DNA from 3 places in the Paenibacillus sp. CECT 9249 genome. Region 3 is predicted to be linked to each of the others. Evidence: predicted binding sites of a transcription regulator. Region 3 holds the regulator's gene; each other region holds the start of a gene.
The links. The regulator NrdR, encoded in region 3, represses ribonucleotide reductase genes. The targets are predictions, from matches to a motif close to AACACNATATATNGTGTT.
Positions count from the first base shown of each region.

Region 1: a site for NrdR is predicted at 1,472-1,489, ahead of LQ229_RS25880 (adenosylcobalamin-dependent ribonucleoside-diphosphate reductase). Genes of this name have one in related genera too.
Region 2: a site for NrdR is predicted at 1,858-1,875, ahead of nrdI (class Ib ribonucleoside-diphosphate reductase assembly flavoprotein NrdI). Genes of this name have one in related genera too.

Region 1 covers NZ_CAKKLI010000073.1:9,646-12,929, forward strand. The annotation lists gene LQ229_RS25875 (SNF2-related protein) at 1-1,205, opposite strand, end outside; gene LQ229_RS25880 (adenosylcobalamin-dependent ribonucleoside-diphosphate reductase) at 1,593-3,284, shown strand, end outside.
Region 2 covers NZ_CAKKLI010000004.1:6,355-9,638, reverse strand. The annotation lists gene nrdE (class 1b ribonucleoside-diphosphate reductase subunit alpha) at 1-1,221, opposite strand, end outside; gene nrdI (class Ib ribonucleoside-diphosphate reductase assembly flavoprotein NrdI) at 1,232-1,612, opposite strand; gene LQ229_RS05010 (MFS transporter) at 2,577-3,284, opposite strand, start outside.
Region 3 covers NZ_CAKKLI010000001.1:179,662-182,945, reverse strand. The annotation lists gene coaE (dephospho-CoA kinase) at 1-395, shown strand, start outside; gene LQ229_RS00895 (lytic transglycosylase domain-containing protein) at 392-958, shown strand; gene LQ229_RS00890 (alpha/beta-type small acid-soluble spore protein) at 1,030-1,248, opposite strand; gene nrdR (transcriptional regulator NrdR) at 1,369-1,839, shown strand; tRNA gene LQ229_RS00880 (tRNA-Ala) at 1,965-2,040, shown strand; gene LQ229_RS00875 (helix-turn-helix domain-containing protein) at 2,508-2,975, opposite strand.

The DNA.
Region 1 (3,284 bases), on a different contig from region 3:
TGCAGCAAATAATCTTGCGTAGCCCGATATTCGGTGAAGATGATCACTTTCTCGTTCATTTCGCGAACAAGCTCGAGCGCCTTTTCCGCTTTCGTGTTTGCCTTGATGTCTTTAATTTTATGAATAAGGCTCCATATTTTGGCATGGACGGGGGAGTCTTCGGCCATGCGCTTTGACAAATTATGCAGCGTTAGAAATACCGCGTTGCGGCTGCTGCATACTTCGCGCTGCAGCGTCAAGAGCGACAACATATTCGCCAAATCGCCGCCCGATTCGCGATACCTTTCCTTGACGAACTGGGTAACGCCGTCGTATAGCGATTGTTCTTCGGGGGACAGCGTTAGCGGAACGTTCTTGACATAGCGCTTCGTAAATCCGATATTGCCGTCGCTGCGGCGGTTGCGGATCATAACCTTCGAAAGCTCGCGCTGCAATTGCTCTTCGTTCTTCGGCATCCGTTTGTCCACGACGAAATTCGCGACAAATTCGCCTTGTCCGCCAAGCTGTCCCGGTTTCAGCAGCGTAATCAAATTATATAGTTCGTCGAGATCGTTCTGCACCGGCGTAGCGGTAAGAAGCAGGCAATACTTTTTATGCAATTGATTAATAAACTGGTAATTGGTCGTCTTTTTGTTTTTCAATTTATGGGCTTCGTCGACGATCAGCATGTCATATTCTTTGGATAGCAGCAGTTGCTTATGGGGATCGCGTTTTGCCGTATCCATCGAAGCGACGACGACGTCGTAATGCCAAGTATATTCTTTCTTTTGCGCGACGGCCGCGATGCCGAACTTCTGGTTCAATTCGCGCACCCATTGCAGCACGAGCGAAGCGGGGACGAGAATAAGCGCTTTGCGCACCAGTCCGCGCACCATGTATTCTTTTAAGATAAGCCCGGCCTCAATCGTTTTGCCTAAGCCGACCTCATCGGCAAGAATCGCCCTGCCCCGCATTTCGTGCAGCACTTTCACCGCGGTCTCGATCTGGTGGCGCATCGGCTGCAGATGGGCCAGATAAGACAAACATTGCAATTCGTCAAAGCTTGTAACGAGCTTCGCTTGCTCGGCTTCGTAGGCGAGTTTGTATAACGTCCAGTCATCCCAGGGACCGTTCTTGTTCATGCGTTGTTCTAGCTCGGCGAACCATCCGCGATTGTGCTGAATTTCGACAGGCCGCGCATGTTCCGAATATTCGGTAAGACGCATGGCGTACACCTCCAAAGTCCGTTTTACGCTAGTATGGACGAAAAACGGCCGCTTCATAACCGAATGCGCCGGGAGATCGGTCTCCATACATGTTATTTTCATGTAAATTTTTCAAAATCGTTTCATATTTTAAAGGCTAAAGAGGGCGAAAAAGAGAGATCGTAGGAGCAAAAAGAAGCTTGGTCAAAATAGTATCGCTTTCTTGTCTTAATTTACAGTTTTGTACTATAGAAAATACAATATGTAGTATAGTATAATGATTAAAGCACACAATATATTGTGAATCCTACATAATATAATGGTAGAAGTTTTCGCAATGATTGATCCGTTTTACTGGATTTGCAGCGAGGAGCGCCGCTACACCAAAATTATAGGAGGTTGTTTTTGTTGAAAACGATGCAGAAACAGCGGTTGGAAGGATTAAGCGAAAAAATATTTCTAGATCGTTACGCATGGAAGGATGCGGATACGAACAATACGAAAGTCGGCGACGTCGTACTTGTATTGACGAAAGACGATCCGAAATTTCCGGCAAAAGAAGTCGGGGAAGTTGTGAAAAGGGAAGGACGCAATGTAACAGTGAAGCTGCGCAGCGGCGAAACGGTCGAATCGACCGTCGAGAAGTTGACGCTGACGATTGAGAAGACGCCGGAACAGATGTGGGATCGACTCGCCGCGGCGATGGCATCGGTGGAAACGACGCCCGAATTGCAGCAAACATGGACCGAGCGGTTCAGATATATTCTTGACGATTGGAAATTGGTGCCTGGCGGCCGGATCGCGGCCGGAGCGGGAGCGAGCGAAGAGTTGACGCTGTTCAACTGCTACGTCATTCCTTCGCCGAAGGACAGCCGCGGCGGCATTATGGATACATTGACGGAAATGACGGAAATTATGGCGCGAGGCGGCGGCGTCGGCATCAACCTGTCTTCGCTGCGGCCGCGCAGATCGATCGTAAAAGGCGTCAACGGCTCATCGAGCGGCGCCGTCAGTTGGGGCGGATTGTTCAGCTACACGACCGGATTGATCGAGCAGGGAGGCAGCCGACGCGGAGCGTTAATGCTCATGATTAACGACTGGCACCCGGATGTGCTCGATTTTATTACGGTGAAGCAGACGATGGGGCAAGTGACGAATGCGAATTTGTCGGTATGCGTCAGCAACGGATTTATGAAAGCCGTCAAGGAAGATTTGGATTGGGAGCTTGTCTTCCCGGATACGACCGACCCGGAATATAACGACATTTGGGACGGCGATTTGGAGAAATGGCGCAAGCAGGGCAAGAAAGTCAATCATTATCGTACGGTCAAAGCCCGCGACGTATGGCATACGATTATCGAATCCGCATGGAAATCGGCGGAGCCCGGCGTCGTCTTTATGGAATATTACAATCAAATGTCGAACAGCTGGTATTTTAATCCGATCATTTGTACGAATCCTTGCGGCGAACAGGGCTTGCCGGGATGGGGCGTTTGCAATTTGTCCGCGATGAATTTATCGAAGTTCTACGATGAAGAACGCCACGATGTCGCATGGGACGAACTCGCGACGGTCACGCGGTATTCGGTTCGTTTCCTCGACAACGTCATTGACAAGACGCCGTATCATTTCGAGGAGAATAGAGAGAATCAACAAACCGAGCGCCGCGTCGGACTCGGTACGATGGGTCTCGCCGAATTGATGATTAAATTGGGCGTCCGGTACGGCAGCCCGGAATCGCTTGAATTTCTCGACCGCCTATATGGATTTATCGCGAAAGAAGCTTATTTGGCGTCTTCGGAAATTGCGGCGGAGAAAGGATCGTTTAAAGCGTTCGAACTGGAACCGTTTATGCAGAGCGGATTTATGAAAAATATCGTTGCGGCGTATCCCGAAGTAGGCGCGTCGATCGAGAACAACGGGATGCGCAACGTTACCGTCATTACGCAAGCTCCCACGGGAAGCACGGGGACGATGGTCGGCACATCGACCGGAATTGAGCCCTATTTCGCGTTCAAATATTACCGGCAAAGCCGGCTCGGCTTCGACGAGCAGTTTGTGCCGATCGCGCAGCAATGGATGGACGCGCATCCGGGCGAA
Region 2 (3,284 bases), on a different contig from region 3:
CTTGTTCTTCATCACGTTCACCACGTTTAAGGAACCGAGGTTGCATGAAATATCCCGATTAATGACGTCCGGCTCGTTATAATCGTTAATGGTCGATACTTCGCTCAATTGCGCGATTTCGCTGCACAAGTTCGAAAATTTGACCCGGCCGATCTCTTTCAACGCATGGTATTCGTTTGCGTTATCGACAAACATAATGTACGGATAACCCGATTCCATTTGAATTTGGGCGATTTTCAAAATCAAGTCCCGCGCGACCACTTTTTTCTTGCGGATGTTCGGGTTCTCGACCAGTTCGTCGTACATCGCCGTCAAATCCATGTCGTCCATATGTTTGCCGTATTCTTTATAGATGGTGTGCGGATAGAACAGGTACATGTCCTTGTCTTTTTCCACCAGTTCGAAAAACTTGTTCGGCGCGACGACCCCGAGCGACAGCGTCTTGATCCGGATCTTCTCGTCGCTGTTAATTTTTTTCGTATCGAGAAACTCGTGAATGTCGGCATGGAACACGTTCAAGTATACGACGCCGCTGCCGTCGCGTTGGCCTAATTGGTTGGCGTAGGAGAACGCGTCCTCGAACAGCTTCATGACAGGCAATACGCCGCTCGCTTTGCCGTCCAGCCCTTTAATCTGTTCGTCCGCCGCGCGGATTTTGCTCAGGTTCAGGCTGACGCCGCCGCCGATTTTGCTTAATTGCAGCGCCGAGTTGATCGCAAAGCCGATCGAGTTCATCGAATCGTCCACTTCCAGCAGGAAGCAGCTGACGAGCTCGCCCCGGCGTTTTTTGCCCGCATTGAGAAACGTCGGCGTTGCCGGCTGGTATTCTTGCGAGATTAACAGATCCGCGTATTCCCGCGCCTTGTTCATATCCCCGTCGCCCAAAAATAAAGAAACGACCGCGATCCGATCCTCGTACCGTTCCAGAAACTTGCTGCCGTCATTCGTTTTCATCGCATAGTTGTTATAAAACTTGAACGCGCTCATAAACGATGGAAATCTGAATTTTTTCTTGTACAAATCGTCGTAGAGCTGTTTGACTTCCTTGAAATCGTATTTATCGAACAATTCCTTCTCATAATATTCCTGCTCGATAAGATAATCGATTTTTTCTTTCAGATCGTGGAAAAACACTGTATTCTGATTGACATAGTCGACAAAATAGCTGCGGGCCGCCTCCCGGTCTTTTTCAAATTGGAAGTTTCCATTTTTGCGGACCATTATTTCGTTGTTAAGCTGTATCCATTTTGGTATTTGCAATGACAATGTTATTAACCTCCCGCTTCATTCGTTCTACATCGTTATTCGTACCGCTCAGCTCGAACTTCATTAGAATCGGCACGTTGTAAGCGTCCGATATTCGGTCCGCAGCGAGCCCAAATCTTGCCCCCCAATTCATATTGCCGCTTACGGCGACCCCTTGAAGCCATTCCCCGTTCTCTTCGAGGAAATCGGCCGTCGACTTCGGCACTTGGCCGAATCCGGTCGTAAATGTAATCAGGACGAACGGACGGTTCACCTTCAGCCCGTCAACAATTTGTGCGGATTCGAGCCCGAGTTTCCCGACAAACCGCTTCACGTTTCCCGTCTTTGAATCGAATACGATCAGCACACCCGCTATACCTCCGATGCTAGATTCATAGAATCAATATGTACGCAGTGAAAAAACCCATCGCAAAGGATGGGCAGGAAATGGAGACAGAAAAACATATCGTAGGAACCAATTTTGTTCATACTGTCATTGCAATCGTCCATCCCTGTGCTCTGCACCTAAATCCTTTGGCGCCGGGCATTTCGACACCAAATATGAATCCGATAGGGCACACCACCCACATATAGTACGTAGCGTACAATCGAGACACTAAATATAGGTTCATTTTGTAGCATACCTATTTTTCCGTGAAGAAGCAAGCTATATTTTTCTGCTTTTTCCCGCATAATTCGACATGGATTTGACATAGCGAGAGCCTATTCTCACGAAAACGGACGATTGCGTATATTTTCACTTTGGGGTAGCGTCGGGAAAATGCGAATTTACAACGTTATGGTACCATTGAAAGGTTGGCTCTAACTTATCTTCTTTACATACGAGGCGGGATTGGATTGCTGCATGCAGTCCTGAACGATCATTTGCCGCAGAGGTTATGGAAGCTGTACAGCGTGCTGGCAAGCGATTCCCGTGGGGTAAAAAGGTAAAGCCTGCGATCAGGATCCACTCCATCATACCGCTGGCGGCTAGACGATCCGCCCGAGCGGGCTAACGAAACTGAAACACGCTAATCGCCTGTAAATCATCATGTTGCAATGTCTAACGAAACACAAACACGCTAATGTGGGGAAAAAGGCGGTAAAACCGCCGATTTCCAATGAATAAGGATGCGTACTTTCGCTAGAATGGGGACGTCTTCATTTTGGGCCTAATAAGAATTGCTAGTTTCGTTAGCGCCAAACAAGGAGCGCAGGTCCGCGCGATCGCCTTCGAAATGCAGGGAGGCATCCCCTTCTATATGCTCAATAAAAGCCAGTGCCATCAACGGTGGCGGATTATGAAGTTGACTCTGTTACACCCTTTATCATCAATGTTTACATGTATCCTTAGAAAAGGCGTGTTTGAATTTCACCGTCGGCGCATCGACATAGGCGTTGCGGCCGGCGCCAAATCCTGCGGCAAGAAGCAGAAAGGCTATCACGATGAGCATGATCAGCGGAACGGTCCAAGCATGCGTCGCATCATGCATAAAGCCGAACACCGTCGGTCCGACGGCGGCCAGCAAATAACCGACGGACTGCGCCATTCCCGACAGTTCCGCCGCTTGGCTTGCGTGATGCGCGCGCAGCGCGAAGAACATGACGGCCAGACTAAAGCCCGCCCCGCCGGCGATGCCGATCATTATAATCCACAGCAGCGCGAGCGTGTTGCCGCCCCAGAGCAGACCGGCGTATCCGATCAGGAACAGGGCCGCGATAGTTACCACAAGCCCCCGCTGATTGGAACTTCGGCCGGCGAGCACCGGCATAATAAACGTGGACGGAAGGCTGACAAACTGCATGATGGACAGCATCCAACCCGCCGATGCATGGCTCATCCCCCTTGATACGAGGATTTCCGGAATCCACGCGATATTAACGTAAAATAAAAAAGATTGCAAGCCCATAAACAACGTTACCTGCCAAGCGAGGCTCGAGCTCCAAAGCTTGCCGGCAGGGGCGCCTGCCGCTTGCGAAAGGGCCTGTCCGCGGTCGCGGCGCACTTGCGGCAGCCAAACGGCCAGCGCAATCAGCGA
Region 3 (3,284 bases):
TGGGCGAAATCGTGTTTGCCGACGAGGCGGAGCGCAAAGCGCTCGAATCGATTTTGCATCCGGCCATACGGTCGGTCATGCGGGAGCGGATGGAAGCGTTTGAGCGCGATTATCCGGACAAGCTTGTCGTTGCGGACATTCCTCTGTTGTATGAATCGGGTTTGGAATCGATGTATGAGGAAATTATGGTGGTATATGTACCGCGAGAGGTTCAACTGCAGAGGTTGATGAAGCGGGACGGGATGTCGGCGGAGGAAGCCGGCAAACGTCTCAATGCGCAGTTCGATATCGAATGGAAAAAACGACAAGCGGATTACGTTATCGATAACCGCGCTTCCCTTGACGAAACGAAGAAACAAATTGACCGGTTTTGGCACGGAAAGGGACTTGCATGAGTTGGCTGCGTAAAAAAAGGGTGCTGCTGTTGCTGTTTGTCGGATTTGTCATCGTACTGTTTTTCAACTCAAGTTGGATGGGGAAATGGCTTTATCCGATTCATTATCAGGAACCGATTCGCAATTTTGCCATCATGTACGAGGTCGATCCGTTGCTTGTCGCCGCGATCATTCGCGTGGAATCGAATTATAAACCTAGCAGAGAGTCTAAGAAAGGCGCGCTCGGGATGATGCAGGTTATGCCCGATACGGCCGACTGGGTGATGGAGAAGGCGAAATTGCCCCGCATTTCAATGGAACGGGTGAACCATGAGCCCGAACCGAACATTCAGATCGGCACTTGGTATTTAAAGACGCTGCTTGATCGTTTCGATGGAAACATCTTCGCGGCCGTCGCGGCATATAACGCCGGACCGACTGTCGTTGCGAGATGGATCGATAACGACGTATGGGACGGGCGAATCGAGACCGCCAAAAAAATCCCTTACGGCGAAACGAAACACTATGTACAGCGCGTTGTTTATTATTATAATAAATATAAGGAACATTATTCTGATTTTTGAGCAAAAGCGCAAAGAAGCATTGAACAAGCTGTTTTGTCAGCTTTGTCCAACACTTCCTTGCTTTTCAATCATTATTTGAATTGACCTGCCAATTGTTGCTCGGCGATAGTCACCAGGCGTTTAGTGATGTTACCACCAAGAGCACCAGTGTCACGAGTAGCCATGTTACCGTAGTAACCGTCTTGAGGAATTGCGATCCCCAATTCTTGAGCAACCTCGTATTTCAACTGTTCAAGAGCTGCTGTAGCTTGAGGAACGACTAGTACATTAGAACGTTGTCCTTGACCCATTGCATATCACCTCCTTGCGGTTGGTATTTGTATTATGCTCGTTAATTCAAAGTTCATTACAGATAACGATTGGGAAATAGTTCTAATTGGGTAAAGAAGTAAATTTGGAGGTAACGGTGTATGAAATGTCCGCATTGCGACTATTCGGGAACGAAAGTATTAGATTCGCGACCTGCCAACGAAAACAAATCGATTCGCCGCCGTCGCGAATGCGAAAGATGCAATCGGCGGTTCACCACATTCGAGACGATTGAGGAAACACCGTTAATCGTCATCAAAAAGGGAGGCAATCGCGAAGAGTTTAATCGCGACAAAGTGCTGCGCGGGTTGATTCGCGCTTGCGAGAAACGGCCGGTATCGGCGGAGCGGCTCGAATCGATCGTCTCCGAAGTGGAAAAATCGCTCCGCAATACGGCCAATACCGAAGTCGAAAGCCGCGCGATCGGCGAACTTGTCATGGAGCAGCTGTACCCCGTCGATGAAGTCGCCTATGTCCGTTTTGCCTCCGTCTATCGGCAGTTCAAAGACATTAACATGTTCATGAAAGAGTTGACGAATTTATTGTCCAAGCATACGTTGGAAGACAAATAATTTTCGTTGACAGCCCCGGTCGCTATGTGTTAAGATATTCCTTGTGCCGGGGCCTCAGCTCAGCTGGGAGTATGGCATGGTCAGTTACGCTTCCCCAAAATTGAATACCAGCAGTAAGTTTGTACGGGGCCTTAGCTCAGCTGGGAGAGCGCATCGCTGGCAGCGATGAGGTCAGGGGTTCGATCCCCCTAGGCTCCACCATATACAAGAATTAAACACGCTAAAGAAGCGTGTTTTTTTGTATATGGTGGATTGCTATGGGGGCGAACCCCGGGGTTCAGTCCGCGCGGACGGAGCGAAGCGGAGGAGCACGGCGTCTGAATCTACCGCTAAAAGTCCTCGTCGAGTGAGCTTCGACAGCCATTCAATCAAAGATTCGGACATCCCCCTAGGCTCCACCAACACAGAACTCAAACGGCAGAGATGCCGTTTTTTTGTATTTTCTACAGTTTAAAAACGCTACAAGCTTCCCAATATTGATTGGTAATTGTACTGGAGACGAACATTTTTCTTGTTTAAAAATTGAATTTAGCTAATTGATTCAACAAGACGGGAAATTAGTATGATAGAACCAGTAAGAAAACAGTAATGCCAAAAGGGTTGTAGATGAAAATGGAACGATCGCGATTCAGGCAAGTGTAGATGGCGATATCTGTTAGTCTCCGGGCCTATTGGGCTGGATCTTCATTTGATACGTTGTGATTCGGTTTATCAGGTATTCCCCACCTTACCCCCCATTTTCTCATCTCTTGGAGTACGCATTGAAAGTCCCTGCCTTTATCCGTTAAGGAATATTCTACTGTTACAGGTACTGTTGGAAACACTCGACGTTTAACGACCCCATGTTGTTCCAAATGCCTTAGAATATCCGTTAAAGATTTGGTACTAACATGATCCAAAGCTCTTCGTAATTGATTGAAACGTTTGGATTCTTTGTACAGTTCTGCAATGACTAAAAACGCCCATTTTCCTGTCATAATTTGTAGAACTTCACCAACGACGAACCAGCATTGTTCCTCTTCTGTATTTAAATGCAATTTATTTCCCCCTCGTATATCCGCGTATTTTTTACAAAAAAATTTCCACAGAAGCTTCATCTTCTGTTGGACGATAAGCATATTCAGGCTGCGCGGCAAAGAATGCTTCCTATCCCGAACCATTTTGTGCAATTGAAATGGTTTTGTTCGAAATATCGTATAAACAACGGATCATGCAAGCGGAGGATTCGAGTTTGTACGAAATATCGTATTAAAAATGCTGCGTAGAAGATTGAATTGGAGATTTAGTACGAAAAATCGAATAAACAACCGTAATTTCGTCGCTTGGAGTCCATTGTTATACGAAAAATCGTACAAAATGCTCCCTACATTTTTCTTGAAAAATGACCTAGTTATGGCATACTATAATCATTGTTGCGATTTGATGAGTGGCGAAGCACGTCCGGA